Linked DNA regions of Chlorobaculum parvum NCIB 8327. The protein of the gene in region 2 interacts with the protein of the main gene of each other region in a pairwise test. Links are inferred from orthologs where the notes say so. Each region holds a gene or a part of one and is shown on either strand. Other genes may lie near its edges.

Region 1 (16,975 bases), 440 kb from region 2 along the record:
CCACCCCGACCATCGGCATGGTAGGCCTGCTCGACGACATGGATCATCTGGTGGTTTCGACCTTCCAGGAAGAGGGTGACGCCATCGTGCTGCTCGGCGATCCGGAACTCGCGCTCGACGGCTCGGAGTATCTGGTGATGCAGTACGGCACTCCCGGTACTGAATCCCCGGCGGTCGATCTGGAGCACGAAAAGAACCTTCAGGATCTGCTGGTCACCCTTGCTTCGAAAAAGCTCGTCCGCTCGGCGCACGACGTTTCAGACGGTGGCATCGCGGTAACGCTCATCGAACAGTCGATCATGAACCGCGATAACATGCTTGGCTTCAAGGTCAATCTCGAATGTTCCTGCAAGGAGAGCGCGGCTATCCAGAATCAGTTTTTCTCGGAAGCGCAGGGCCGCGTGGTGATTTCAATCAATCCGGATAACGCCGCAGCGGTCATTGAAGAGGCCGAACGCCTGAATGTGCCGGTGCGCATCATCGGCAAGGTCGTCTCGGAAGGCGCGAGCATCGCGGTCAACGGCCGTCAGGTAGCGGAATTCTCGCTCGACGAGCTGGTTCATGCCTACGAACATGCGCTGGAGTCCTCACTGCATCTCGAAGAACTCTGATAACAGGACGAACGATGAATCCGGTACTGACTGCCAAAGAGATGAGCCTGGCCGACAAGGCGGCCATCGAGGAGCTGCGCACCGGCGAGACGCGGCTGATGGAGCTTGCCGGGCGGGAGACAGCCCGAATGATCGCCGAGCGATTCGAAACCGGCGCTGACCTCGACGGCGTTTCAGTGCTCGTGGTGTGCGGCAAAGGCAATAACGGCGGCGACGGCTTCGTTGCAGCGCGCCACCTCTTGAACAAAGGGGCGCAAGTCGATGTGCTGCTGACGTGGCCAGAAGAAGAGCTGGCCGGCGTGAACCTCGAAGGACTGCACATCCTCAAGGCTTACCGCCGTTACAACGAACGCCTGCGAATCTTCACGGGACTGGACGAGGCCCGCACGGCGGTCGGAGCGACAACCTATCAGGTCGTAGTCGATGCCCTGCTCGGTACAGGCCTCCGCATCAATGCTGACAGTCCGCAGCTGCATGAGCCGGCCAAGTCTGCGGTCGAGCTGATCAATTTCATCAACGAGCACTCCGAAGCGGTGACGGTAGCCATCGACCTGCCATCGGGACTTGATGCAACAACCGGGCACTGCTCCGAACCTTGCGTCAAGGCCGATATGACCATTACGATGGCCTTCCTCAAAACCGGCTTTTTCCAGAATAGCGGCCCAGAAGTTTCGGGAGAGATCCAGACGGCTGAAATCTCCATTCCGGAATTCCTCGTCGAGCCGACCTCCTGCCAACTGATCGATGAAACCTTCGCCGCCGAAAGCTACCTGTTGCGCGACCCATCCAGCGCCAAGCACCTGAACGGCAAAGTGCTGCTCGTCACCGGCTCGGCTGACGGCGGAGGCTCGATGCTCGGGGCGGCGCTACTCTCCGCGCGTGCAGCGGTCAAAACCGGCGCGGGCTACGTCTGCTGTTCACTGCCCGACGGCCATGCCTCGGTTATGCACAGCTTTGCACCCGAAGTGGTGGTAATCGGACGGGATATGGTCTCCATCATCGAAAAAGCCAAATGGGCCGACGCCATCGTCATCGGCTGCGGCATTGGTCGCAGCGAGGAGTCGCTGGAGCTGATCGAAGCCCTTTTGTGCACCCCTGAAATTGCGGAAAAGAAACTGGTTCTCGACGCTGACGCGCTCTTTGCCCTCGCCGAACGGAACCTGATGGAGCGCATCACCAGCCTCGAAGACGCCGTGTTGACGCCCCATGCCGGCGAGTGCAGCCGGTTGTCCGGACTGGAAGTCGATGAAATCCTGAGCGCCCCGATCGACACGGCGCGCAATCTCGCTTCGGTCTGGAACGTCAACCTGCTGCTCAAAGGCGCCCCGACCTTCATCGCCTCGCCGTCAGGCATGGTGTTCATTTCGGACAGCGGAACCGAAGCCCTTGCCTCGGCAGGCACCGGCGACGTGCTCTCGGGCATGATCGGAGCCTTGGCTGCTAAAGGGCTCGACACCCACGAGGCTGCAGCTGCAGCCGCATGGCTGCACGGCCGCGCCGGAGACCTCGCCTCCAATGTCTCCAGCCTCGTATCCTCGATGGATGTCCTCGAAGCCATTCCTCAGGCCATTCTGGAGTTGTTCGAGAGCGAAGAGTAAAGCTTCGCTTTCAATTCAGCCTGAACGGTTCGCACTCTTCCTTGTAGGGGCAGGCCTTGCGCCTGCCCTGTTTCGGCTTACCGCATTGACATTGTGAACGCAATCGACAACGTGAACAAAAAAAAGAGGTGCCGTTTCCAGCACCTCTCTTGATTCTCGTCACTCGTTGCGTTCCAGCTCGTCACTGCCCGGCATTATTTTTCAAAAAGCGCTTGATATTCCTTGCTGCCTGACGAATGCGCTCCTCATTCTCGATCATGGCTACACGTACGTATTCGTCACCATAAGCGCCAAAGCCGATGCCGGGACTCACGGCCACCTTCCCCTCTATGAGCAGCTTCTTGCTGAATTCGAGACTCCCCAGATGGCGCATCGATTCGGGGATCCTGGCCCACACGAACATCGAGGCCTTGGGCGTCACAATGTCCCAACCGGCATTGGAGAAGCTTGAAATCAGCACGTCGCGCCGTTTGCGGTACACCTCCCTGATTTCATCGACGCAGCTCTGATCGCCGGTAAGCGCAATGGTCGATGCAACCTGAATCGGTGTAAAAGTGCCATAATCAAGCCAACTCTTGATCTTTTCCAACGCTCCGATCAGCTTAGCGTTGCCCACCATGAAGCCCATGCGCCAGCCAGCCATGTTGTAGGTTTTGGAAAGCGTGTAGCTCTCGACGGCGACATCTTTCGCCCCCGGCACCTGAAGAATCGACGGAGTCACATAGCCGTCGAAAGTAATTTCAGCATAAGCGATGTCGCTGATGATGTAAAAACGTTCGCGGCGCGCCAGCTCGACCAGACGTTCGTAGAAAGGCAGTTCGACCGTTGCGGTGGTCGGGTTGTTCGGGAAATTGACTACGAGATACTTCGGCTTCGGCGATGATTCCCGGAATACGGTTTCGATATTATGGAAAAACGCCTCCTCGTCGAGCGTGTAGTCGTCGTTCATCTCCAGCTTCATGCGATGCACGTTCCCGCCGGCAAGAATGAACGCCTGCGAGTGAATCGGGTAGCACGGGTCGGGCACGATGGCCAGATCGCCGGGATTGGTGATGGCCTGCACGAGGTGCACGTACCCCTCTTTTGAACCCATCGTTACAACCACCTCGCGGTCGAGATCGAGATCGACATTGTACTTGTTGCGGTACCATGTGCCTACAGCGCCACGCAGTTTGTAAATGCCTTTGGAGACCGAATAGCCGTGGGTCTTCGGTTTCTGGACACTTTCGACGAGCTTGTCGATGATATGCTGCGGCGTCGGGCCGTCGGGATTGCCCATCGAAAAATCGATCACATCCTCGCCGGCTCGCCGCTCGGCCATTTTCAGCTCATTGACGGCAGCAAAAACATATTTCGGCAATCTCTTGATCTTGTCGAATTCAATCTCGTCAAACATGGGAATGGTTTCCGAAAAATCGTTAAAACAGAAGCGGTTGTGACACTATAGGTTATGAAAACAACTCCAATCATAAACAAAAAGCCGTTGATCTCCATAGGGGAACTTGCAAATTGTTATGGAAACTCCCCATGAATTCACGCGCTTACAACTGCGACGTGCAGTTCGGGCAACGCACGGCCTTGACAGGGATGGCCGAGAAGCAGAACGGGCACTCCTTGGTATCGGGAGCGGCGGCTGGCTCCGGGGGTTTTTCGGTCATCTTACGCAGTCTATTGATGCCGCGAACCAGGAAAAACACGGCGACAGCCATAATCACAAAACTTATGAACGCATTGATAAACAGGCCATAATTAAGCGTTACCGCTCCAGCGCTCTGCGCCTGCTCAAGCGCAAGGTACGGCCCAGGAGTAGCCCCCTCCTTGAGCACAACAAACAGATTGGTAAAATCGACTCCGTTGAGCAGAAGCCCGAGCGGCGGAGTCAGAACATCGCCGACCAGTGATTTAACGATGCCAGTAAAAGCACCACCAATAATGATGCCGACAGCCATATCGACAACGTTACCCTTCAGGGCGAATTCCTTGAACTCTTTCAGCATGGTTCCGGTTATTGAAATTTGAGGAAGTACTCTGGTGTCATGGGGGACAACGAGGGAATATCAAGAAATTAAACCCCCTTAATTGGACATTAGTGTATTTTTTGTTAAAATTAAAGCTCATGCCCTTGTTGAGCCCGCACGAAATTATCCAAAAATAAAAGGCAATACTGAAACAGTGACGTAACCGATAGAGTATCGAAACGCCCGTAAGGCTATCAAACTATCAAAAACGCACAGCGGTTTTCAGGATGCCGATAACTCAGGCAGTCATCAATCGATGGAGCATACTATTCGTACAGATTCATTGAAGCAGCAACTTGAAAATGCAACAGGTAATAACTACGCCTGCTGCTATCAATGTGGCAAATGTACCGCCGGTTGTCCTGCCGGCGGCTTCATGGACAATCCACCGGCCAGAATCATGCGCCTTATCCAGGCCGGTTACGTCGAAGAGGCCATGCGCAGTGACGCATTATGGTACTGCATCGGCTGCATGACATGCACTTCGCGCTGCCCGCAGAATATGGAGATCGCAGGCACGATGGACGCGCTTCGCGAGATGGCCCTCAAGAGCGGCATCGTCTCCTCCGATAAATCAAAAAAGCTGGTCACCGCATTCCACACTTCTTTCCTGAACACGGTGCGCAAGAGCGGCCGCTTGCAGGAGCTGGCCCTGGTCAACAGCTACAAGCTGCGCACGCGCACCCTTACGCAGGATGTTGCGGCGGGCTTCAAAATGATGAAACAGGGCAAGATCAACCCTGTCAAGGCTTTCACTGCAAAAGAAGAGGTCGAGAACAAAGGCCAAATCGAAAAGATTTTCCAGCTTTCCGAAAAGGAGAGCCACACCCCTGCGCCGAAACGCAAGCCTGTCAAGCGCACTTTTAAACCTGACGAGCCGATCAAAGTCGCGCCCGGCATGACCGTCGGCTACTACCCCGGCTGCTCGCTCTCCGGTACGGCGAAGGATTACGATATTTCCATCCGCCGCATGTGCGACCATCTTGGCATCAAGCTGCGCGAAATCGAAGACTGGAACTGCTGCGGAGCCAGTTCGGCCCACGCGACCAATCACAAGCTCTCGATGCTGCTACCGGCAAGGAATCAGGCGCTGGCCGATCAGCAGGGTCTCGATTACGTACTGACCCCCTGCGCCGCCTGCCTGAACCGCCAGGTAACAGCACGCAAAGCGCTGAAGGAGTCCGAAGAGCTTCGCGAGGAGTTGAAAAGCGTCATGGGCTACGACACCGAGGGCAAGGCTCAGTTCATCGGTGTCATGCAGTTGCTTGAAGGCATGGATCCCGAAGAGATCAAAAAGCGTGTAACGCATCCGCTCAAGGAGCTGCCGCTGGCCTGCTATTATGGCTGCCTGCTGGTACGCCCCTTCGACGCGATGGGTTACGACGATCCGGAAAACCCGACCAAGATGGAGTCCATCGTCGAAGCGCTTGGCGCCAAACCGGTGGATTGGGGTTACAAAGTCGAATGCTGCGGTGCAGGCTTGACCATGGCACAGCAGGAGATGATCGAGGATCTCACGCACAAAATCGCCAGAAACGCCACCAACAGCGGCGCTGGCGCATACGTCGTCGCCTGTCCGCTCTGCCATGCCAACCTCGACATGCGTCAGGAGAGCATGCGCAAACGCTACAACGATGTTGGCGAAATGCCGGTATACTACATTTCAGACCTGGTCGCCCTGGCCTGTGGAGCGAGCCCTGAAGAGGTAGCGCTCGACAAGCACTTCGTTCAGGCAAGCGACATGGTAAGAAACCTTTAATACGCTCCGGATGTATGAAAAAAGAGCATTGGATTCGTACATTAAAGGTCTTCATCAGACCATCAGATTATTCCCCCCTGGACATTCGCCCAGGCGGATAATCTCCTGAACATCCGCACCTGCCCTTTTATGTTTCTTGTCGATAGGGCCATCATGTTACGGATCACGGGTGAGTCTGGAAACTCAAGACACAAATCTCGAAATGCTCCGCTAAAATCAGCGGTATAAGGGGCTGATTGTCCCCATAGTCTGGCGGTACGGAAGGGCAAATCCAACTTCCGGTATCGGAAACCTAAAAAATCAGGACTTCAGGATGGCAAAAATAGGAGTCTTCGTCTGCCACTGCGGTGAGAACATCGCTTCGGTCGTCGATACGGAAAAGCTGGTCAAGGAAATATCCGAACATCCCGGCGTCGCCGTAGCCACCGAGTACAAATATTTCTGCTCCGACCCCGGACAGGAAACCGTCAAACGCGCAATCAGGGAGAACAACCTGACCGGTGTCGTGGTGTCGGCCTGCTCCCCGAGGATGCACGAAACAACCTTCCGCAAAGCATGCGCTGAAGCGGGCCTCAACCCGTACATGCTCGAAATGGCCAACATCCGCGAGCACTGCTCCTGGGTGCACTCCGACAAGGAGGAGGCCACAAACAAGGCCATCGAAATCACCCGCTCGCTTGTCGAAAAGGTCAAACGCAACAATGACCTGAAACCGATTTCAGTACCGGTCACCCGCCGCGCGCTGGTCATCGGCGGCGGTATCGCGGGCATCCAGGCTGCGCTCGATATTGCCAGTGCCGGACGCGAGGTTGTGCTGGTTGAACGCGAGCCTTCGATCGGCGGTCACATGTCGCAGCTCTCCGAAACCTTTCCGACGCTGGACTGCTCGCAGTGCATTCTGACGCCACGAATGGTGGAGGCTATTCAGCACCCCAACATCAAGGTGCTCACCTACTCTGAGATTGAATCGGTTGACGGCTATATAGGCAACTTCAAGGTGAAGGTTCGCAAAAAGGCCCGCTACGTCGATATGGACAAGTGCACCGGTTGTGGCGACTGCATCCAGAAGTGCCCCGTCAAGAAAATTCCGAGCGAATTCGAGTGCGGACTTGGCAACCGAACGGCGATCTACACCCCGTTCGCCCAGGCCGTGCCGAACGTGCCGGTCATCGATACAACTCGCTGCACCTACTTCAAGAACGGCAAGTGCAAAATCTGCCAGAAGACCTGCCAGATCGAAAACTGCATCGACTTCGAGATGCAGGATACCTTCGAGGAGATCGAGGTTGGCGCTATCGTGGTAGCAACCGGGTTCCAGATTCAGGACACCACCCTTTACGGTGAATACGGCTACGGCAAATACAAGGACGTCATCACCGGCCTGAGCTTCGAGCGTCTCGCTTCGGCGAGCGGCCCGACCGGCGGGGTTATCAGGCGACCATCGGATGGCAAGATTCCCGATACGATCGTCTTTATCCAGTGCGCCGGATCGCGCGACCCGTCGAAAGGCGTCAAGTACTGCTCGAAAATCTGCTGCATGTACACGGCCAAGCACGCCATGCTGTACGCACACAAGAACCATGACGGCAAGAGCCAGATCTTCTACATGGACATCCGCGCTGCGGGCAAGGGCTACGACGAGTTCACCCGCCGCGCCATCGAGGAGGACGGAGCCGAATATCTGCGTGGCCGCGTCAGCAAACTTTACGAAGAGAACGGCAAGCTGATCGTGCGCGGCGTCGATTCGCTGCTTGGCAAGCCGGTCGAGGTGGCTGCCGACATGGTGGTGCTCGCCACGGCCATGGTGCCACAACCCGACGCCAAGGAGACCGCCAAAAAGATCGGTATCGGCTACGATGAGTACGGCTTCTACAACGAGGCGCACCTGAAGCTTCGCCCGGTCGAAACCGCCACGGCTGGCATTTACCTTTGCGGAGCATGCCAGTCGCCGAAGGATATTCCAGACTCGGTCGCCCAGGCATCCGCCGCCGCGGCCAAGGTGATCGGCCTCTTCAGTCGCGAGCAGCTCGAACGCGAGCCGGTGGTGGCATCGGTCAGCGATGCGACCTGCGCCGGATGCTTCGGCTGCGTCATGGCCTGCCCGTACAACGCCATCGACGTGCGCGACATCAACGACCGCAACGGCAACCTCATCAAACAGGTGGCCGACATCAATCCCGGACTCTGTCAGGGCTGCGGCACCTGCGTGACCTTCTGCCGCTCCAACAGCATCGATCTGGCCGGATTCACTGAAAAGCAGATTTTTGCAGAAGTCATGGCCCTCTGACGGGCCGTGACTCTGTTGAAGCACGCAACAGCAAACTGAACCAAAACCAAGCGACCGAATTCAGCCGATGAGCGAATCATTCGAACCGAAAATCGTGGCTTTTGTCTGCACCTACTGCACCTACGCTGGTGCTGACCTTGCAGGCACAAGCCGTCTGAAATACGCGCCGAACGTCAGGATCGTGCGCCTTCCCTGCACCGGACGCATCAGCCCGATGTTCATCCTCAAAGCCCTCCAGAAAGGAGCTGACTCCGTACTGGTCAGCGGCTGCCACCCCGGCGACTGCCACTTCGCGGCCGGAAACTACCATGCCCGCCGCCGCTGGACGGTGTTCCGCGCGCTGCTCGCCTTCACCGGCATTCCCGAAGAGCGCATCCGCTTCTCGTGGGTCAGCGCCGCCGAGGGAGCCAAGTTCGCCGATCTGATCAACGAGATCACCGAGGACACAAAAAAACTCGGCCCGTTCACGCAGTACCAGGAGCTGCAGAAAGTTATTGAAACCCAGTCTTCGTATTAAGGAACCATTCATGGGAATACAGGAACAATACAGAAGTGAAGCGGCATCGCTGCTCTCGTCAGGTGAAGTGAAGCTGGTGATCGGCTTCGGCCCCGGCACGACCGCCGACCGCCGTCGTGCACTGTTCGCCCGCACGGCTGAAGAGGCAGAAAAGCTGGTGCTCGACCCGGCATGTATCGCCAACCTCACGACCTATCTGGTCGCCGGAGGCTTGCTTTCGGACGGCAAGAAGGTCGCGATTTTTCTGAAACCGGACGCCATCCGAAGCCTCAACATCCTCATCTCCGAGTCGCAGGTCAAGCCCGAGCAGGTGGTGATCTTCGGCTACACCATCGAGAACAACGAAATCAAGGAGCTTCCGGGACACTCGATCGGCGATTTCGCCAATCTTGGCGAAAAGCTTCGTACCGCCACTGCGCCACCGTCTGTGCAGCAGGAGGCCGAGAAGCTCGAAGCGATGAGCCCCGCCGAGCGTTTCGAGTACTGGAAAGAGCAGTTCGCGAAATGCATCAAGTGCTACGCCTGCCGCCAGGCCTGCCCGATGTGCTACTGCCGCCGCTGCATTGTTGACGTCAACCAGCCGCAGTGGGTCAGCACCTCGTCGCACACCCTCGGCAACTTCGAGTGGAACCTCGTCAGGGCCTTCCACCTTGCAGGCCGCTGCGCCGCCTGCGGAGCCTGCGACCGCGCCTGCCCGGTGAACATCCCACTCAGGCTTATCAACTACCGCATGGGCAAAGAGGTCAAAGAGGCCTTCGACTATTACGCCGGTGAAAGCAGCGATCAGAATCCTGTGCTCGCAAGCTTCAGCCAGGACGATCCCGAGACCTTCATTCTTTAAGCATCCGGACAAGCATGACCAGAATACTTCTCAAGAATAAACTCGACGACTGCATTGCAGCCTGGCAGAAAGCCGGTTACAGCGTGCTCGCGCCGGTTCAGCGCCACGACATGAGCTCCTTTGACGAGGTGCAGAAGGGCTCCGACATGGCCCTCGACCTCATCCTGACGGAACGCACCATCAAAGATCAGTTCTTCCCGCAGACCGAACCGCTCATCAAGTACAACATCTCCAAAAAGGAGATCGCCTCCGAAACCATGACCCCGCCCGACAAGAAGCGCGTCTTCTTCGGCGTGCGCCCGTGCGACGCTTCGGGTCTGGCGATCGACGATCCCCTCTTTGGCTGGGACTACAAGGACGACTACTGGTTCAAGCGCCGCGAGAATTCGGTGATCATCTCCATCGCCTGCACCGAAGCGGATGACTTCTGCATGTGCACTTCGGTGAAGCTCTCGCCGGACAGCACCAAAGGCGCAGACGTGATGCTCCGCCCGCTGGCCAACGGCAACGGCTGGCAGGTCGACGCCGTCTCGGATCGAGGCACGGCGCTGCTCGAAAGCGTCTCATCGCTGCTTGAAGAAAGCTCGGACGAGGCTGCTCCCGTGCCCCAGGTTGCGGAAAAATTCGATGTCGAAAAGGTAATGGAGTGGCTCGGCGACAAGGAAAACTTCGAGAGCCAGTTCTGGAAAGACATCTCCATGCGCTGCATCGGCTGCGGCAGTTGCACCTTCCTCTGTCCCACCTGCCACTGCTTCGACATCCAGGACGAGGGCGACACCTACCAGGGCATCCGCCGCAAGAACTGGGACAGCTGCTCCTTCGCGCTCTTCACCATGCACACCTCCGGCCACAACCCGAGGAACGCGCAATCGACCCGCTGGCGTCAGCGCATCATGCACAAGTTCAATTACTACCGTGGCAAATTCGGCGTCAACAGTTGCAGCGGCTGCGGCCGGTGCACCCGCCAGTGCCCGGTGGACATGGGTATTACTGAAACTCTGCAAGCGATTACAAATTTACCGAGGTGACACAAGACCGATACCACACCAACGACATGATCTACACCCCGTTCCCGATGCGGGTTGTATCGAAGCGTGTCGAGGCCCCCGGCGTCAACACGCTCAAACTTGAATTCGTCAATCAGGAAGATCACGAGTTCTTCAAGGCAAACTACCATACCGGCATGTTCGGTCTGTACGGCATCTACGGCGAAGGCGAAAGCACCTTCTGCGTCGCCAGCCCGGAGACCCGCAAGGACTACATCGAATGCACCTTCCGGCAGTCTGGCCGCGTGACCACCACGCTCGCCAACACCGACGAGGGAGACATCGTAACCTTCCGCGGTCCATACGGCAACCGCTTCCCGATCGAGCAGTTCGAAGGCAAAAACCTGCTCTTCATCGCCGGTGGCATCGCCCTTCCTCCGACCCGCAGCGTCATCTGGTCGTGCCTCGACCAGCGTGAGAAGTACAAGGACGTGACGATTGTGTACGGCGCAAGAACCGTAGCTGACCTCGTGTACAAGCACGAGCTTGAGGAGTGGAAACAGCGCGACGATGTCAACCTGGTGCTCACGGTCGATCCCGGAGGCGAAACCCCCGACTGGCACGACCACGTCGGCTTCGTGCCCACCGTGCTCGAACAGGCTGCCCCGTCGCCAGAAAACACCATCGCCGTCCTCTGTGGCCCGCCGATCATGATCAAGTTCACGCTCGCAGCGCTCGAAAAGCTCGGTTTCACGGCAGAAAATGTGTACACGACACTGGAGAACCGGATGAAATGCGGCGTAGGCAAATGCGGCCGCTGCAACGTCGGCTCGGTTTACATCTGCAAAGAAGGCCCGGTCTTCACCGCCGCCGAAGTGCAGGCAATGCCACAGGCTGATTTGTGATGGACGGCGTGGATTGACACGGACACAAAAAAAAGGGAGCATTTTCGCTCCCTTTTTTATTCTCCGTTTTTCCCGCAATATTGTCCACTCCGTCCGTGCATCTTTGTAAGGGCGACCGGCCGGTCGCCCTTACAAAGATGGCAAAAAAGATGAGTCATAATAACGGCATCAGCGTTGGCGAAATCTGCAGGACGTTGAAAATTTGACGGGCAACTTACTATCTGTTTTTGAAGATCTGTGATTAATGGTTCAGAACGAGAAAAAATTACTTTTTTAGCGGTGCCCTTTCGGAAAAAAAATAAAAAAATTTTGGCAAAGTGCTTATTTTTATTAAAATACGTCAAGGCATTAGTTTGGCCGAGTACATATTAGTATTGGTTATAAACATTACCCTTAATGCCATGATTCCTTGGAAAAAACATATTTAGTATTCCTTTTGCAACGACAAGAGTATTCTTTTTTTATTTCCGAGAGTATTACTCTTTTTACTTTTTGATATGTTATTTAAATTAATATCAAAAAGTGTTCCGCGAATATAATGATCAACAAAAAAGTGCGTTTTTTGATTACGGATTTTAAGAGTGAAGAATTATAAATACAAAAAATACAGGTATGAAAAAGAGCATTATAGTTATCACCCTTTTGTCATATTTGGTATCAATGTCCGGCTGTACTGCTACTAATCAGGCAGGAGCTCCAGATTCTGGCAAGACTGCAGTTAAGACCGGCGCTGCAGCTGGCTTAGGGGGCTTTTTGGCTAGTTATTTAGCAACTGGTGACGTTAATAAAGCGTTGAGGACTGGAATTAAGGCTGCTGCTGCAGGTTTAATCGTCGGATATATAGTTGGAGAGATTAGGGCGCGTGAGTATAAGTCTTCGGCCCAGATTTACAGGGAGAAGCCAGTGCTTGCAAAGCCATCTTCGGCCAGCATGCCTCCACGTGTAACAAGTATAGTCCCTACTATTACCGACACCAACAATCGACCGCTAAGGGTGCTCAGAGGAGGGCAGCAAGTGTGGCTTGGAACAAAGTATCAGTTGGAAATTCCGAAATATAGTAATCTCAGTGCGGTTGATGTTGTTGAGATCAACATACTTACTGATCCAGATGGCTTGACAACTCGGACAAATGATATGAAACGAACGATGAGAAGGCAGTGTGGCGGTGTCGATGCAGGTATTCAGTTTACGCTTCCAAGAAACGCTAAAGAGGGTATTTACACGCACACGGCAATAGTTCAGATTGAAGGCAGAGAGCCATACAAGGTACAGCGTAAAATCCAGGTTGTGAAAGTTGATGGCGTTATGAATTTTTACGCCGTTAACTAAAGACGCAGAGGTTTGAAATCAACCATTATTATCCTTTTATAGCTGATGTTGTGGAGATTCAAGGAGACAATCTGGGTGCAGGATGAGCTTAAAAAGAGATTCACCATACAAAGCATTTTTGGAAAGAATTGTGATCCCGTTCAGGTTGCGCCTATCGAACTTCTGGTGGGCGCAAAGCTTCATCCAGATAACGGCCTTGATTGCGCCAGACAGAAATATCCTCCTGAGTTCCAGTATTGTCCTTTTTGTCAGGCAAAATTAATCAGTCTCGAAGAGGAGCCTTGCAATCTCTGGCTACCTCCTTACGGAGATGGCACTGGCCTGAAAATCATGCAGGGCCCTGATGTCAGCCATCATCCTCATACTATCAAGGACGTTTGCATATCCAAAGATCATCAGGCAAAGCTTTTCCCGTTGCCAGGAAGGGACGGGATTTTTGCTTTCTGTTCACTGAAACTCGGCGCCAAACAGCGCATGCTTCTTGCGCTGCAGCGTGACTTGGGGCTGCTGTGGGTGTATCGAAACCATGAAGAAAAACGATGGAGCCGCATTCCTGCCAGCGTCGGCAAAGATTCGCTTCCAGGTTGGTCATGGTCAATGGCAACTGACAAAGCTGAATCGGGGCTGTGCCTGCCAACAGATGACGGACCGTTATGGGTTACGTTTGACTGGCCATCGAACAGTATCCAGGTCAGTCGAAATGTGGGCAGATCGATCGGGGGCCCCATCCGGATCGCAGAGTATATTTTTGCGCCTGTTGAGAAGGATGGCTGTTTCGCCATGGCTTACAAAAAAGAAGGAGAATCAGAATGGCTTGATTGTCCTTCGGTGTCAGACCGTGTCGAGGTCATGACGCAGTTGACGCAACGTGCTGACCAGCAGGCTTATCTCGGTATTCCCTATCTCCATGCGGCAAAAAAGACCGCGTACTGGTCATGCCGTGGTGGTTACGTGAGCGTCATCGTCGATGAATTTTCATCGAGCGTTCAGTGGAAGTTCAGGGCTTGGGAAACTGATGAATATCCTGCAACGGCACTGATCGAGCTTGGACCTCCGTATCGCACGAATGGCTTGAAAGGGGGGTTCTGGCAACTGTGTAAAGATAAAGACAAAGAAGTTAGAGACGGCGAGATCTACAAAATTATCAAAATCGATGGTGACGAAGTTGTCGATTCCCAGAAGATCGAGTTTGGCGAGTTTGTTACCACTGGCCGAAGCAGTTTTTCATGGGTCGATGATTACTGGAATGATATCAACGGTCTTAATACGAACACGCGCCCTCAGGAAGAGTTGAGATATCCGCTTTTGCAATTCGGCGAAAACGGGATGGTTTTGTTAGCGAAGGTGGATCAATGGGCAGGCCGCGATGCATTGGGAGCCTTCAGCGAGCATTTCTATAAAACGGATTTACCAGTGAGTACGAGAGTCAGGTTGGTGCTGGAAGGTGCCGGAGTGCCTGAGCGACCACTTTTTGCAGAAGAGCTTTCCGGTTCGGTCAAAACTGAAAAAGGTAGCTCCTTCAGGATCAGTCTTGCGCATCTGCCTGAAATACGCGCATTTATCTATAACAAGATGCTCTACGTGCATTTTCCTGAAAATAATCATTGCTTTTCCTGGCCAATCGAGATAACGGAGAAATAATCGTGGGTGCTATCCGTAACATATCCAGGCTGTCTTTGATACTGGTTCTTGCATCGATATCACGACCTGTACAGCTGATGGCCAAAACGCCAGTCAAGCAGATATACCTGATACAGAATTCGGGCTGGATGCTACCATTTTACGAGGATCGCTCATCCAAGTTTAAAGAACTCGGCATAGTGATTGCTGAAAGAATTGCCAAATACGGCCAAACCGATCAGGTTGTGGCGAGTTTCAATCAGAGCATCCAGGATAATAAGTCTCCAAAAATGGTTTATCACGGAAGCGATCAGAACAAGGTTAATGCGGCAATACAATCGATCATGCCGGTTCGCAAGCCTGGTAAAACGACCTATGCTGATACGGATTTCAAGGAAGCTATCGTCGGAGCGATCACGCAGTACTCCGCTGGTCAACCCTGTATTTTGTGGATTATCACGAACAATAAAAACAGTCCGGACAATAGCCCTGAGACAATTGAGAAAAACAAGGAGTTTTATGCATTTCTGCAAAATTCCGATCAAATCAAAAGAATAGTCGCATTTCCCTATCAAATGGCGGTAAAAGGGGTTACGGGAAATTATACTGCCAATGGCCTGATGATCTACGCAATGGCCTACGGCGACGATGCCGACCAACTTTTGCAGAAAATGCTTAAAGGCAATGTTCCGTTCGGAGCAAGGGTGGCTCGACTCAAGCCGCTGAACGCCGACGCCGTGACCTTCATGCCACTCAGGGTTCAGGGAGGCAAAGGTGTCAAGGCCAGTATTGTTGGGAATAAAACACTAATGCTTAGCTTTAATGCGGCACGACGGCCTGAAGCAGCCCGGATTATCGGGCAGTTGCGAAACGATTTTTATCCATACGATATTCAATCCGCCAAAGTTGCTATATCATCTGGGTTAAACCACGATAACAACGGGATCGAAACAAAAAACGATGTGATCGACAAATTGGCTATCAAGGCAGGCGATGTATCCCCTCAACTGACAGTAACTATATCAGTACCGCCGATACCATCTATATGGAGCCCAAATGTGATTTTCAAATCCGGCTACACAACGACAGGCAAGATAAAATTCGAAGTGTCAGATCAGAAACTTGCCATTTCAAAAGGATTTATCAAGCAGATGTCAGAGTTGTTTCCGGGAGACCCTTTGCCGGATATCTTCAGCCCTGGCGAAAGTTCAAGAAATTCTCTGACCGAGCAATCTGTCTTGGTGAAGGTTTTCTATCCTTCATGGCCGCTATTCGTTTTTGGGGGTATCATCTTTATAGCTCTTGGCGGTGCTGTTTTCGGAATGATGATGTTGCAGGGAGAAACGGTTTACAAGGTCTCAGTCGACGGTGTTCAGAAGAACTTTGCCCTGAAAATGTTTCACGAACAGGTCATCAATGACGCGAACGGGAAACGGGTCGGAATGCTGAAGCGCGGCATCGGACAGCCGCAAATCATCAAAGACAAGGATGCCAATTGTACCATACGGTTAATGTGATTTTTTACTTAAAACAGCAAAACAATACAAAAAGAGTATACCTATGGAAGACAAGAACGCATCGGTACTGCCTCCGGTGAAATCGGGGCAGGATAGTTCGGAGCTTGGAAGTTTACAAGAAATTTCAGGCGACATCGAGGCGCTGACCGGCCCGAGCACCAAAGAGGTGCTCATGGGGGTCGGGTTGCTCCTGATCCTGTCTGTTGTGTTTTTTTTCATCCGAAACGCTTTTGTTGGATATCTGGTAGGCCCCGCCATGAAGCGCTCTCCGAATAATGCTGCTATGGCTGGCTGGGGACTGTTCGGTGGGCTGTTTTTTGCATCTGCCATTTTGTGCGTCGCTCTTTTCGGAAAGATTTTTCTGACCATGTTTGTGGTCATTCCGTTATCAATAGCAATGATTCTTTGTTTCGTACTTGCAGTCGTTATGTCTGCCAAAAAGTGAAATATCTGCTTGAATCTTTAAAAGAGAATCGAATATGGTAGAAGAGTTGAAAGTTGGCAAAAAGACGGAGGTAACTCTTACGGAGGTTGTCCCGACACTGTTCATCGCACTTGGTGGCACTGGAGCTCAGGTCTTATGGCGCATAAGACGGCGTATCATCAATAATCTGTGGGGCTCAGGAACCGGTCAGGCTGTCAGGATAGATAATCTGACCGAATTCCCGTTTGCGGAATTCCTGCAGATCGACCTGAGCGCGTTCGAGACGGAACAGGGAAAAGCGGAGAAAAACGATATCCTGTCGAACAAAATAAAATTCAAAGAGTCAGAACGCCTGGTTAAAAAGCTTGACCTCAATCAGTACATAAAAAGCGAGGAGGCTCTTGACTGTTATCCGCTGATACGCGAATGGTTTCCGCTGTCGAGAAAAACCATAAACGAACTCAATATCGATCCTGAGAAGGGTGCTGGTCAGATACGGGCGCTTTCAAGACTGTTTTTCTTTGATAAATATCAAGAGATCAAAGGGGCTATCAGAACTAAAT
Region 2 (10,719 bases):
CGCGACGCTGCCAATACCGTCTTCGATGCTGTTCTGCACGATGGGTCGGTCTCCGGCGGCTTCGAGGTAGGTTTCGAGCACCTGGCTGGTGTAGGGATGCAGCTTGCCAGCCACCACGATGCCGTTGCGCCCGGTGACGTTCAGGGCGATCAGAGCCGCTTCGGCCAGCGCGCTCGCGCCGTCGTACATCGAAGCGTTGGCCACGTCCATGCCGTACAGGCGGCACATCACGCTCTGGTATTCGTAAATCGCCTGCAACGTGCCCTGCGATACCTCGGCCTGGTACGGCGTGTAAGCCGTGTAGAATTCGCTCCTTGAAGCGATGGTCTTGACAGCGGCAGGAATGAAGTGGTCATAAGCGCCCGCACCGAGGAAACTCACGTGGTCGCAAGTGGCGGCGTTGCTCGACGCCATCTTTTCGAGCAGACTTTTCACCTCCGGCTCGCCCATTGCGGGCAGCAGATCGAGCGCCTTTTTGAGACGAACCTCTTCGGGAATATCAGCGATCAGCGCCTCGAAATTCTCGACGCCGATTTCGCGAAGCATCTCGGCCCGCTCAGCATCGGTATTGACAATGAAAGGCATGGTTGCGTATTGAAATTCTGGATAATCCTTATTCGCCGATCAGGGCGCTGTAATCCGCCGGTGAGAGCAGCGACTCGACCTCGGCAGCGTTGTCGAGCTTCATCTTGACAATCCAGCCCTCGTTGTAGGGATCGGAGTTGACAATCGCCGCATCGTCGAGTGCACCATTGACCTCGACGATCTCACCCGCCACCGGAGCGAAAAGATCGGCCACAGTCTTGACCGCCTCAACAGTGCCAAACGCGCCGTGCGCCGCGACCTTGGTGCCGACCGGCTTGGTTTCGACGAACACGATGTCGCCAAGTTCAGACTGCGCGAAATCGGTGATGCCAACCACGGCGGTCACGCCATCATCGAGAAGCTGGAGCCATTCGTGGTCTTTGGTATAGCGAAGATTATCAGGGATGTTCATGGCAGAACGCAATTTAAGTTGCTATGCAATTGAAGAGTTACAAATGAACTTGAAGGTAACATTTTTTCAGAATCGCGGAAAGATCGGTCGGATTGGACGTATGATCCGACTGGTCTTCAACCTAACCTTTGACGCATCGCTTCGTACAGCATCACCCCGGCAGCCACGCTGACATTGAGCGATTCGACGCAGCCGGCCATCGGAATGCGCACGATCTGGTCGCAGCGTTTGCGGGTTTCGGAGCCGAGCCCTTTGCCCTCTGCCCCCATCACGAGCACTGTGGGACGCTTCCAGTCGATGTCCGTGTGATTATGTTCAGCCTCCATGTCAGCGGCCACGATGCTGAATCCGCGCTCGTGCAACAGGTCAAGCGTCTTGACCAGGCTCTTGACCTTGCAGACCCGCATGTGCGAAAGCGCGCCCGCCGATGCCTTGTGCACCGTGGCGCTGATCGGTGCGCCCTTGCCTTCGATCATGATGACCGAGTCAGCAGCCACAGCCTCGGCAGTGCGGATGATAGCCCCGACGTTATGTGGATCTTCAAGCCCCTGCAAAATCACCAGCAGCGGCGAGCTGTTGCGCGGTGCGGCAAGCACCTCGTCGAGCGTGTAGAATGTCACGCTGGTCAGCAGCGCGCAGACGCCCTGGTTCTTGGCCGTACCGGAAATGAGCGTGAGCTTCTCCATGCGCGCCTTACCACAGGGAATCTTAAGGCGACGAGCCGTGATGACGATCTCCTTGAGCTTGGGATGGCTGGTGTTGAACTGGAGGTAAATTTTCTCGACGCTCTCAGGTTTCGACTGCAACAGCTCGATGACGGCGTTACGGCCATAAACAACCTGTTCGCGAGGTTCGGGAGCCGGGATTTCGGCGTGGTCTGTTCTGTCCAAAAATCAAAAAAGTTTGGTTTGCCGGGCATGCGCCCCGACTGCTCGTTAGATGCAAAAAAAGCGTATCAACAAGCAAATGCTATAAGAGTATTCACGATTGAACTATATTAGTTTTTTTTCCTATCTTCGAAAGCACACTCGAAGCATTTTCTCACCTGCGAACGTAACTTTTCCCGTTCCTTCGTAGTTGTACCCGTCGAGGATCGCACAGTCCCAACAATCATAATCCAGTTCTGATCGTATGACCCGGACATTCAAGACAATGGAGGGTAATGAGGCTCTTGCTCATGTCGCCTACCGTACCAATGAAGTCATCTCGATATACCCGATCACTCCGGCCTCACCGATGGGAGAGTACTCCGATGCATGGGCCGCAGTCGATGTAAAAAACATTTGGGGCACTGTACCGCTCGTCGATGAGATGCAGAGCGAAGCCGGTGCCGCCGCAGCCGTTCACGGCTCACTGCAGACCGGTGCGCTGACGACCACCTTCACCGCTGCTCAGGGTCTTCTGTTGATGATCCCGAACATGTACAAGATCGCCGGTGAGCTTTCGCCCTGTGTGATTCACGTCTCGGCCCGTTCGCTGGCCGCGCAGGCGCTGTCGATCTTCTGCGACCACGGTGACGTGATGTCGGTCAGAGGCACCGGCTTCGCGCTGCTTGCTTCCTGCTCGGTACAGGAGGTAATGGACATGGCGCTGATTTCACAGGCCGCCACGCTTGAATCGCGCGTGCCGTTCATGCACTTCTTCGACGGCTTCCGCACGTCACACGAAATTTCCAAGATCGAGGTGCTCTCGGACGAAGAGATTCGCTCGATGATCAACGATGACCTGGTGATTGCGCACCGGATGCGCCGCATGTCGCCTGACGAGCCGATCATCCGCGGCACCTCGCAGAACCCGGACGTCTACTTCCAGGCTCGCGAAAGCGTCAACAAATATTACAATGCCTGCCCGTCGATCACCCAGAAGGCGATGGATCAGTTCGCCGAGATGACCGGCCGCAGCTACAAGCTCTACCAATATTACGGCCCCGAAGATGCCGACCGCGTCATCATCATGATGGGCTCGGGCGCCGAAACCGCGCTTGAGACCGTCGAGTATCTGAACAACCAGGGCGAAAAGGTCGGCCTGATGAAGGTGCGCCTGTTCAGACCGTTCGATGTGGCGACTTTCATCGCATCGCTGCCGTCGAGCGTCAAGTCGATCTCGGTGCTCGACCGCGTCAAGGAGCCGGGCAGCGCTGGCGAACCGCTCTACCTCGACGTCATCAACGCCTATGCCGAGTCGTTCCAGAATGGCGAGATTGCCGCCATGCCGAAGATTCTCGGTGGTCGCTACGGCCTCTCCTCGAAGGAGTTCACTCCGGCGATGGTCAAAGGCATTTTCGATAACATGAACGCCGACGCTCCGGTCAACCACTTCACCGTCGGCATCGACGACGATGTGACCGAAACCAGCATCAGCTACGACGAGACCTTCTCGATCGAGCCTGATTCGGTCTTCCGCGCGCTTTTCTACGGCCTCGGCTCTGACGGCACGGTCGGCGCCAACAAGAACTCGATCAAGATCATCGGCGAAAACACCGATAACTACGCACAGGGCTTCTTCGTCTACGACTCCAAGAAAGCCGGTTCGATCACCACCTCGCACCTGAGGTTCGGACCGGAGCAGATCCGCTCGACCTACCTCATCACCGAGGCACAGTTCGTCGGCTGCCACCACTGGGTCTTCCTCGAAATGATCGACTTGGCGAAGAACCTCAAGAAAGGCGGAACGCTGCTCATCAACTCGCACTACTCGGCTGACGAAGTGTGGGAAAAACTGCCGCGTCCGGTGCAGCAGCATTTGATTGACAAGCAGGCGAAGCTCTACACCATCGACGCTTACAAGGTCGCGCACGAGAGCGGCATGGGCCAGCGCATCAACACCATCATGCAGGCCTGCTTCTTCGCCATCTCCGGCGTGCTGCCGCGTGAAGAGGCAATTGAAAAGATCAAGGATGCGATCCGCGAGACCTACGGCAAGAAGGGCGACGAAGTCGTTCAGCAGAACATCAAGGCCGTGGACAACACGCTCGCCAACCTGCACGAAGTGAAGATCGGCGCAACGGCTGACAGCCAGAAAGAGATGCGTCCCCCGATCGTAGGCGACGCTCCGGAGTTCGTCTGCAACGTGCTCGCCAAAATCATCGCTGGCGAAGGCGACTCGATTCCGGTCAGTGAATTGCCTGCCGACGGCACCTACCCGGTCGGCACCGCGAAGTTTGAGAAACGCAACCTTGCTCAGGAGATTCCGGTCTGGGAACCGGAGCTCTGCATCGAGTGCGGCAAGTGCTCGATGGTCTGCCCGCACGCAGCCATCCGTATCAAGGTTTACGAACCGGAGCACCTCGAAAACGCACCGGCGACCTTCAAGAGCCTCGAAGCCAAAGCAAAGAACTGGGAGGGTATGCGCTATACGGTTCAGGTTGCGCCGGAGGATTGCACCGGCTGCCAGCTCTGCGTCAACGTCTGCCCCGCAAGAGACAAGCAGGTTGAAGGCCGCAAAGCGCTCAACATGCACGACCAGGCTCCGCTGCGCGAAACCGAATCTGCCTGCTGGAGCTTCTTCATCGATCTCCCGGAATTCGACCGCAACAAGATCAACCAGCGCCTCATCAAGGAGCAGCAGCTTCAGCAGCCACTCTTCGAGTTCTCGGGCGCATGCTCGGGCTGCGGCGAAACCCCGTACGTCAAGCTGATGACCCAGCTCTTCGGCGACCGCCTCGTCATTGGCAACGCCACCGGCTGCTCGTCGATCTACGGCGGCAACCTGCCGACCACGCCTTATGCAGCCAACCCGCAGGGCCTTGGACCAACGTGGTCGAACTCGCTCTTCGAGGACACGGCAGAGTTCGCGCTTGGGTTCCGCATCTCGATCAGCAAGCAGCAGGAGTATGCCTTGGAGCTGGTCAAAAAAATGGCCTCCGAAATCGGCGAAACGCTTGCCACCGGAATCCTCGAAGCCACGCAGAACAGCGAGCCGGAGATTTTCGAGCAGCGTGAGCGCGTGGCCGTGCTGAAGGATAAGCTCCAGCAGATGAAATCCGACGACGCCAAGAACCTGCTTGCCGTGGCTGACATGCTGGTCAAGAAGAGCGTGTGGGCTGTCGGCGGCGACGGCTGGGCCTACGATATCGGTTACGGCGGTCTCGACCACGTCACCGCATCGGGCAAAAACGTCAACATGCTGGTGCTAGACACCGAGGTTTACTCAAACACCGGCGGTCAGGCTTCCAAAGCCACACCGAAAGCCGCGGTCGCCAAGTTCGCCGCTGCGGGCCGCGTCGCCACCAAGAAAGACCTTGGCCTGATCTCGATGAGCTACGGCAATGCCTATGTGGCCAGTGTTGCACTTGGCGCACGTGACGAGCAGACCCTGAAGGCGTTCCTTGAAGCTGAAGCCTTCAACGGCCCTTCGGTGATTATCGCTTACTCGCACTGCATCGCTCACGGCTTTGACCTGTCTATGGGTCTGGAGCACCAGAAAGCGGCGGTCGATTCCGGCCACTGGCTGCTGTACCGCTACAATCCGGACAGACTGAAGGAGGGCTTGAACCCGCTGCAGCTCGACTCCAAGAAGCCGAAGATGCCGGTCGAGCAGTTCCTGAACATGGAGAACCGCTTCAGAATGCTGAAAAAGACCCATCCGGATCTTGCCAAACAGTACTTCGCGGCGATCCAGCAGGAGGTCGATCATCGCTGGGCCCACTACGAACACCTCGCCACCCGTTCGATTGAAGGTGAGGCATAAGCTGAACCGAACACCGGTTCCGAACAAAGAAAAAAGCGGTCAATGACCGCTTTTTTCTTTTCCTGCTTTTCGAGAAGCTGCTTTTGCTTTCTCAAACATCTCCTTCGCTTTCGGCTCATCGCCAAGCTTCCGGTACGCCTCACCAAGATGGAGATAAACTTCGGGCTCCTCAATACCCGTCTCAATCGCCTTTTCAAGCAGAATCCGGGCCCGATCATACTCGCCAAGCTTGTAGTTCACCCAGCCGAGCGTATCGAGATAAACCCCGTTGTCCGGCTCGAGAAGCACGGCATTGGTAGCCAGTAACAGCGCGTCCCGAAGCTTGATTCCCTCTTCGGCAAGCAGGTATGCGAGGTTGTTCATCGCAAGGGAGTTGTGGGCATCGAGTCTCAGCACTGTGGTGTAAGCCTGCCTCGAACGATTTTTCATGCCAAGTCCGTCATAGGCCAACGCAAGGCTGATGTGTGCTCGAATCAACAACGGTAGATCATCATCCGTCATCTTCATGCGGACGGCCTGTTGAAGCACCGTTGCAGCCTTTTTTGGTTCTCCCGCTTGCAGCAAAAGAGAGCCTTCGAGCAGCTTCCAGCGCAAGCCTTCTCCAGGGAGCGCCGCATTGGCTTTCCGGAGAAGAGCATAGGCCTGTGTCTTTTCATTCATCGAAATATGCGCGGAAATCAGAGCCTCCCAGGCCTCGGCATTGGAGGAATTGAGCTCAACCGCCTTGCTGAAACAGAGCTGCCCGGCGCGTTGCCGATCATGGATCATTTCGAACAATCCCTTCAGCACAAACAGTTTGCTCTCCCGAGGACGGACTGCAATGAGCTCGTCAAGAAACTCGCGGGTAGGGGCTTCATACTGCTCCTGCTTTCCGGAACGGACAATGAAAAGACGGGCAAGGTCGTCGATCTTTTCTGAAGAGGCTGCCTTGGAATCGAGAAAAGCGCGAAGCTCACGGCGGAAATCAGCAGAGCGTCCGGCACTGATGTAAAAGTCGAACAACGCACTCCATCCGGGAACATAGCCGGGATCGGTCTGGATAACCTCTTTCAGCGTGGCAACAGCACGCGCCGCCTGGTTATTTTTTGCATACAGCTCCGCAAGTATCAGCCTGAGTTTCAGGTTGCTGCCATCGATTTCCAGCATCTTGTTGCAGGTTTCGATAGCCTCCGGAAAACGCTTAAGCCTGATCTGAAGCTGTAAAATCTGCGACAGCGCATTGTCGTTATACGGATCGAGGCTTACCGCTTTTTCAAACACCCTGATCGCCGGCTCTGGCTGATTGGCCGACATGAGTTCGAGCCCCTGCAGGTAAAGAAGCTCCGGTTTGTCCGGCTGGAGATCGAACGCCTGCCCGTACAGCTCGGCCGAGCGATTGTAATCATGCATATCCTGCGCAAGATCGGCAAGATAGAGATGATAGTGCGGGTTAGACGGCGCCAGCTTCACGGCAGCTTCGCCGTAAACCCTGGCTGAATCGAGAACGGCCAAGTGACGGTAGGATTGGGAGATCGAAAATCGAACGGCCGGTTCATCGGGCAGAACAGCCATGACCTTTCTCAGCCCCTCGATAGCGCCCCAGTAGTCCCCCTTCATGTTGAGCAGCAGAGCCTGCACATAATCCGGCATGACCTTCTGTGACAAGGGTGCACGATCGATCGCCGCCTGTGCAGCATTCATGCCTGCAGGAGCGGAGAGCAGCGACAAGGCAGTCAAGGCCGACATGAAGAGCCGACGACCAGCACGAGGCTTACTGTTGTTCGCTTCAGGCGTCATGAATTGTGGTCGAAGAGCGGCCCATGATCCTGCATGCCAGGGTAGGAAAAGCGCTGCATGGCAAGCCTGGTCGCCACCCGACCGCGCGGAGTTCGGGCAAGATAGCCGACCTGAATAAGGTAGGGCTCATAGACCTCCTCGATGGTATCCTGCTCCTCGCCGACCGAAACGGCCAGCGACGCCACGCCGACCGGGCCGCCGTTGAATTTGCGCACGATCGCTTCGAGAATTTTCTTGTCCATGTCGTCGAGACCACCTTCATCGATTTCAAGCGATTCAAGTGTCCGCCGGGCGACGGCAAGCGAGATCGAAGCTTCATTGGCCACCTGTGCGAAATCGCGCGCGCGCCGCAGAAGGCGGTTGGCGATACGCGGGGTGCCGCGTGAGCGGCGGGCGATCTCCATGGCCGCGTCCTCATCGACACCGATATTCAGGATGCCCGCCGCACGGACGATGATGCTTTGCAGCAACTCCGGACTGTAGTAATCAAGGCGACTGTTGATGCCGAAACGGGCCCGGAGCGGCGAGGTCAAGAGACCGGATCTCGTAGTCGCGCCGACCAGCGTGAAGGGTTCGAGCTTGAGCTGCACTGCGCGGGAAGCCGGACCGCTGTCGAGCAGAATGTCGATCCGGTAATCCTCCATCGCCGAGTAGAGATACTCCTCGACCGCAGGAGCCAAACGGTGGATTTCGTCGATAAAAAGGATGTCTCCCTTTTTGAGACTGGTGAGCAGCCCGGCCAGATTACCCGCCTTGTCGATCAGCGGGCCGGAGGTGATCTTGATGCCCCCACCCATCTCGGCGGCGATGATGTGTGCAAGCGTGGTTTTGCCAAGTCCTGGCGGCCCGGAAAGCAGCACATGGTCGAGCGCATCGCCGCGTTTTCGCGCCGCAGTGATGAACACCTTCAGATTGTCGGTCAGCTTTTTCTGACCGGCAAAATCGCTCATGCTCTGCGGCCTTATCTGCTCCTCGAACCGGACTTCCGTCGCGTCGGGGGCGGTATTCAGGGCTTCAATCCTCACTCAGACTCATCATTTTGGTTCACAGTTTGATCCGCGGATCGACCACGGCATACAGCACGTCGGCCAGCAGATTGCCCAGCACGATCATGGTGCCGGAGACGAAGGTGTTGGCGATAATCAGCGGATAATCACGGGCGAAAATCGCCTCGACCGTAACGCGGCCCATGCCTGGAAAAGCGAAGATCACTTCGATAAAGAGTGCGCCACTGAAGATGAACGGTAGCGAGCTACCCATCAGCGTAACCACAGGAAGAAGGGCGTTGCGCAGGGCGTGTTTGATAATCACCACCCGCTCGCTCAGCCCCTTGGCCCGCGCCGTGCGGATATAGTCCTGCCGGATCACCTCCAGCATGCTGCCCCGCACGTAGCGCGCGATGCCCGCCGCGCCGTTGATGCTGAGCACCGTAACCGGCAAAACAAGATGCCAGATCCGGTCCATGATGAAGCCGAACGCGCCATAACTCTCCGCCCCCACCTCGTTCAAGCCGGAGACCGGAAAAAGCGGCCATTTCAGGGCGAACAGAATAATCATCATCAGGGCGAGCCAGAACTCCGGCATCGAGTAGAAAAAGAGCGCCGTAACCGTCAGGAAGCGATCGGAAAAGCTGTTCTGTTTGACCGCCGAGATGACGCCGATAATGATACCGAACACGAAGTTGGCGATGAGTGTCAACACGGCGATGGTCATCGTGACCGGCAGCGCCTGCGAAATCACCTCGAACACAGGCTGCTGCGCGCGGCTGAAGCTGCGACCGAAGTCCCCCTGCAGCACGTTGCCAAGCCACTTGATGTACTGCACCGGCAGCGGATCGTTCAGCCCGTACTGCTGGCGAATCTGCTCGGCCACGTTGGGGCTGATGCCCGGCTGGATGAAAAACGCCGCGGGATCGCCGGGCGCAAGCCGGATGATAAAAAAGGTCAGGGTCAGCACCCCGAACACGAGCGGCACGGCAATCAACAGCCGTTTCAGGATATACTTCAGCATACCGTTACGGCGCAATCGATGACGACGGCCTCAAAGTCCAGTCGTCGATATTGTAGAAACTGCCTGAGATGTTGAGCTTCTCGCCCTGAATCCGCTTGTTGAAGCCCTGCGTCTCACGCATCCAGTAGAGGAAGGTTATGGGCTGATCCTCGTGCAGAATGCGCTGGTACTCGACCCAGTAGGGGCGGGCGTCCTCGGTGCGCATCTTCTCCTTGGCCAGCTCGCAGAGCTTGTCGATCCTCGGATTGATGTAGCCGGGGAAATTGAAACGGCTCTTCTCAAGATCGGAACCCCAGACATCGAGCGGATCGATTTCAAGACCGATCGACCAGCCAGCCATCCAGGCATCAAGTTTGCGCTCCTGAAGGTTCTGGAAAAAGACGTTCGACTCTTGAATTTCAATTTTGCAGTCGATGCCGATCTCCTTCAGGTTCTGCTGGATGATCGTCGCCGCGTAGTTGCGGCGAGCGTTTCCGGCGTTAGTGTAGAGCACGAAGCTGAACCTGCGACCATCCTTCTGCAGAATGCCGTCGGGCCCCGGAACCCAGCCGGCACCGGCAAGCAGTCTGGAGGCCTGAGTCGGATCGTAGGGCCACGGCTTGATCGAATCGTCGAAGGCCCACTTGAGCGAGGGCGAAATATCGGTTTTGGCCAACACACCATACTCGCCAAGGTAGCCATCAATGATTGACTGGCGATCGATGGCCATGGTCAGAGCACGCCTGACCTTCGGATCACCGAAAAGCGGATGCGGGCGAACTTTGCCGGTCTTGTTGTAATAATCACCATCCATGTTCATCCATCCGACGTAATCATAGACCCGGAGCCCGACCGTTTTGACCTCCACATCGGGATTGGCTTTCTGCACCGCGTCGAAATCCTCGGGTTTGACGCTTTCGACCACATCGACATCCCCCGTCTGAAGCTGGGCGAGCCTGACAGTGTAGTCGGGCACGATGCGCCAGACGATGCGCTTGATATTGCCCGGCTTGGGCAGATTGCACGAAGGACTCGACGAAAGCGCCAGCGACTGCTGCTTGTTCCACTCCGCAAGGCGATACGGCCCCGCACCCACAGGCTGCTGGTTGAGCTTCGACTCGCGGAACTCTTCGGGCTTTACATCTTTCCAGAGATGTTCCGGCACCGGCGTGAGCGAGGTGTGGAACAGGGCAAGATGCTCCGGCACCGGCTTGTAAAAATGAAACACCAGCGTGGTGTCGTTCGGCGTTTCGATGGCTTTGTCGAAA

Evidence for each region.
Region 1: the proteins of rlmB (region 2) and CPAR_RS04860 interact in binary tests that used the Escherichia coli proteins (3 or more experiments, as listed by UniProt). The link is inferred for Chlorobaculum parvum NCIB 8327 from one-to-one orthologs.

Annotation. Positions count from the first base shown.
Region 1 is NC_011027.1:1,034,150-1,051,124, reverse strand. The notes cover bases 1-2,917. They hold CPAR_RS04860 (bifunctional ADP-dependent NAD(P)H-hydrate dehydratase/NAD(P)H-hydrate epimerase), read left to right. Parts: upstream 1-625; coding sequence 626-2,209; downstream 2,210-2,917. Other genes in these bases: CPAR_RS04855 (LL-diaminopimelate aminotransferase), read right to left, coding at 2,391-2,917; purL (phosphoribosylformylglycinamidine synthase subunit PurL), read left to right, coding at 1-611. Outside these bases: more of CPAR_RS04855, read right to left, coding at 2,918-3,605; large-conductance mechanosensitive channel protein MscL, read right to left, coding at 3,751-4,206; CPAR_RS04845 (heterodisulfide reductase-related iron-sulfur binding cluster), read left to right, coding at 4,484-5,986; CPAR_RS04840 (CoB--CoM heterodisulfide reductase iron-sulfur subunit A family protein), read left to right, coding at 6,300-8,273; CPAR_RS04835 (hydrogenase iron-sulfur subunit), read left to right, coding at 8,341-8,790; CPAR_RS04830 (4Fe-4S dicluster domain-containing protein), read left to right, coding at 8,801-9,631; CPAR_RS04825 (4Fe-4S dicluster domain-containing protein), read left to right, coding at 9,646-10,659; CPAR_RS04820 (FAD/NAD(P)-binding protein), read left to right, coding at 10,686-11,522; CPAR_RS04815 (hypothetical protein), read left to right, coding at 12,135-12,851; CPAR_RS04810 (hypothetical protein), read left to right, coding at 12,927-14,492; CPAR_RS04805 (hypothetical protein), read left to right, coding at 14,570-15,988; CPAR_RS10615 (hypothetical protein), read left to right, coding at 16,032-16,433; CPAR_RS04795 (tubulin-like doman-containing protein), read left to right, coding at 16,468-16,975. UniProt on the Escherichia coli protein: Bifunctional enzyme that catalyzes the epimerization of the S- and R-forms of NAD(P)HX and the dehydration of the S-form of NAD(P)HX at the expense of ADP, which is converted to AMP.
Region 2 is NC_011027.1:597,164-607,882, reverse strand. What follows is about bases 1-2,743. They hold rlmB (23S rRNA (guanosine(2251)-2'-O)-methyltransferase RlmB), read right to left. Parts: upstream 1,888-2,743; coding sequence 1,114-1,887; downstream 1-1,113. Other genes in these bases: nifJ (pyruvate:ferredoxin (flavodoxin) oxidoreductase), read left to right, coding at 2,129-2,743; gcvH (glycine cleavage system protein GcvH), read right to left, coding at 614-997; gcvPA (aminomethyl-transferring glycine dehydrogenase subunit GcvPA), read right to left, coding at 1-585. Outside these bases: more of nifJ, read left to right, coding at 2,744-5,686; CPAR_RS02850 (tetratricopeptide repeat protein), read right to left, coding at 5,726-7,462; Holliday junction branch migration DNA helicase RuvB, read right to left, coding at 7,459-8,487; CPAR_RS02840 (ABC transporter permease), read right to left, coding at 8,507-9,472; CPAR_RS02835 (peptide-binding protein), read right to left, coding at 9,477-10,719. UniProt on the Escherichia coli protein: Specifically methylates the ribose of guanosine 2251 in 23S rRNA.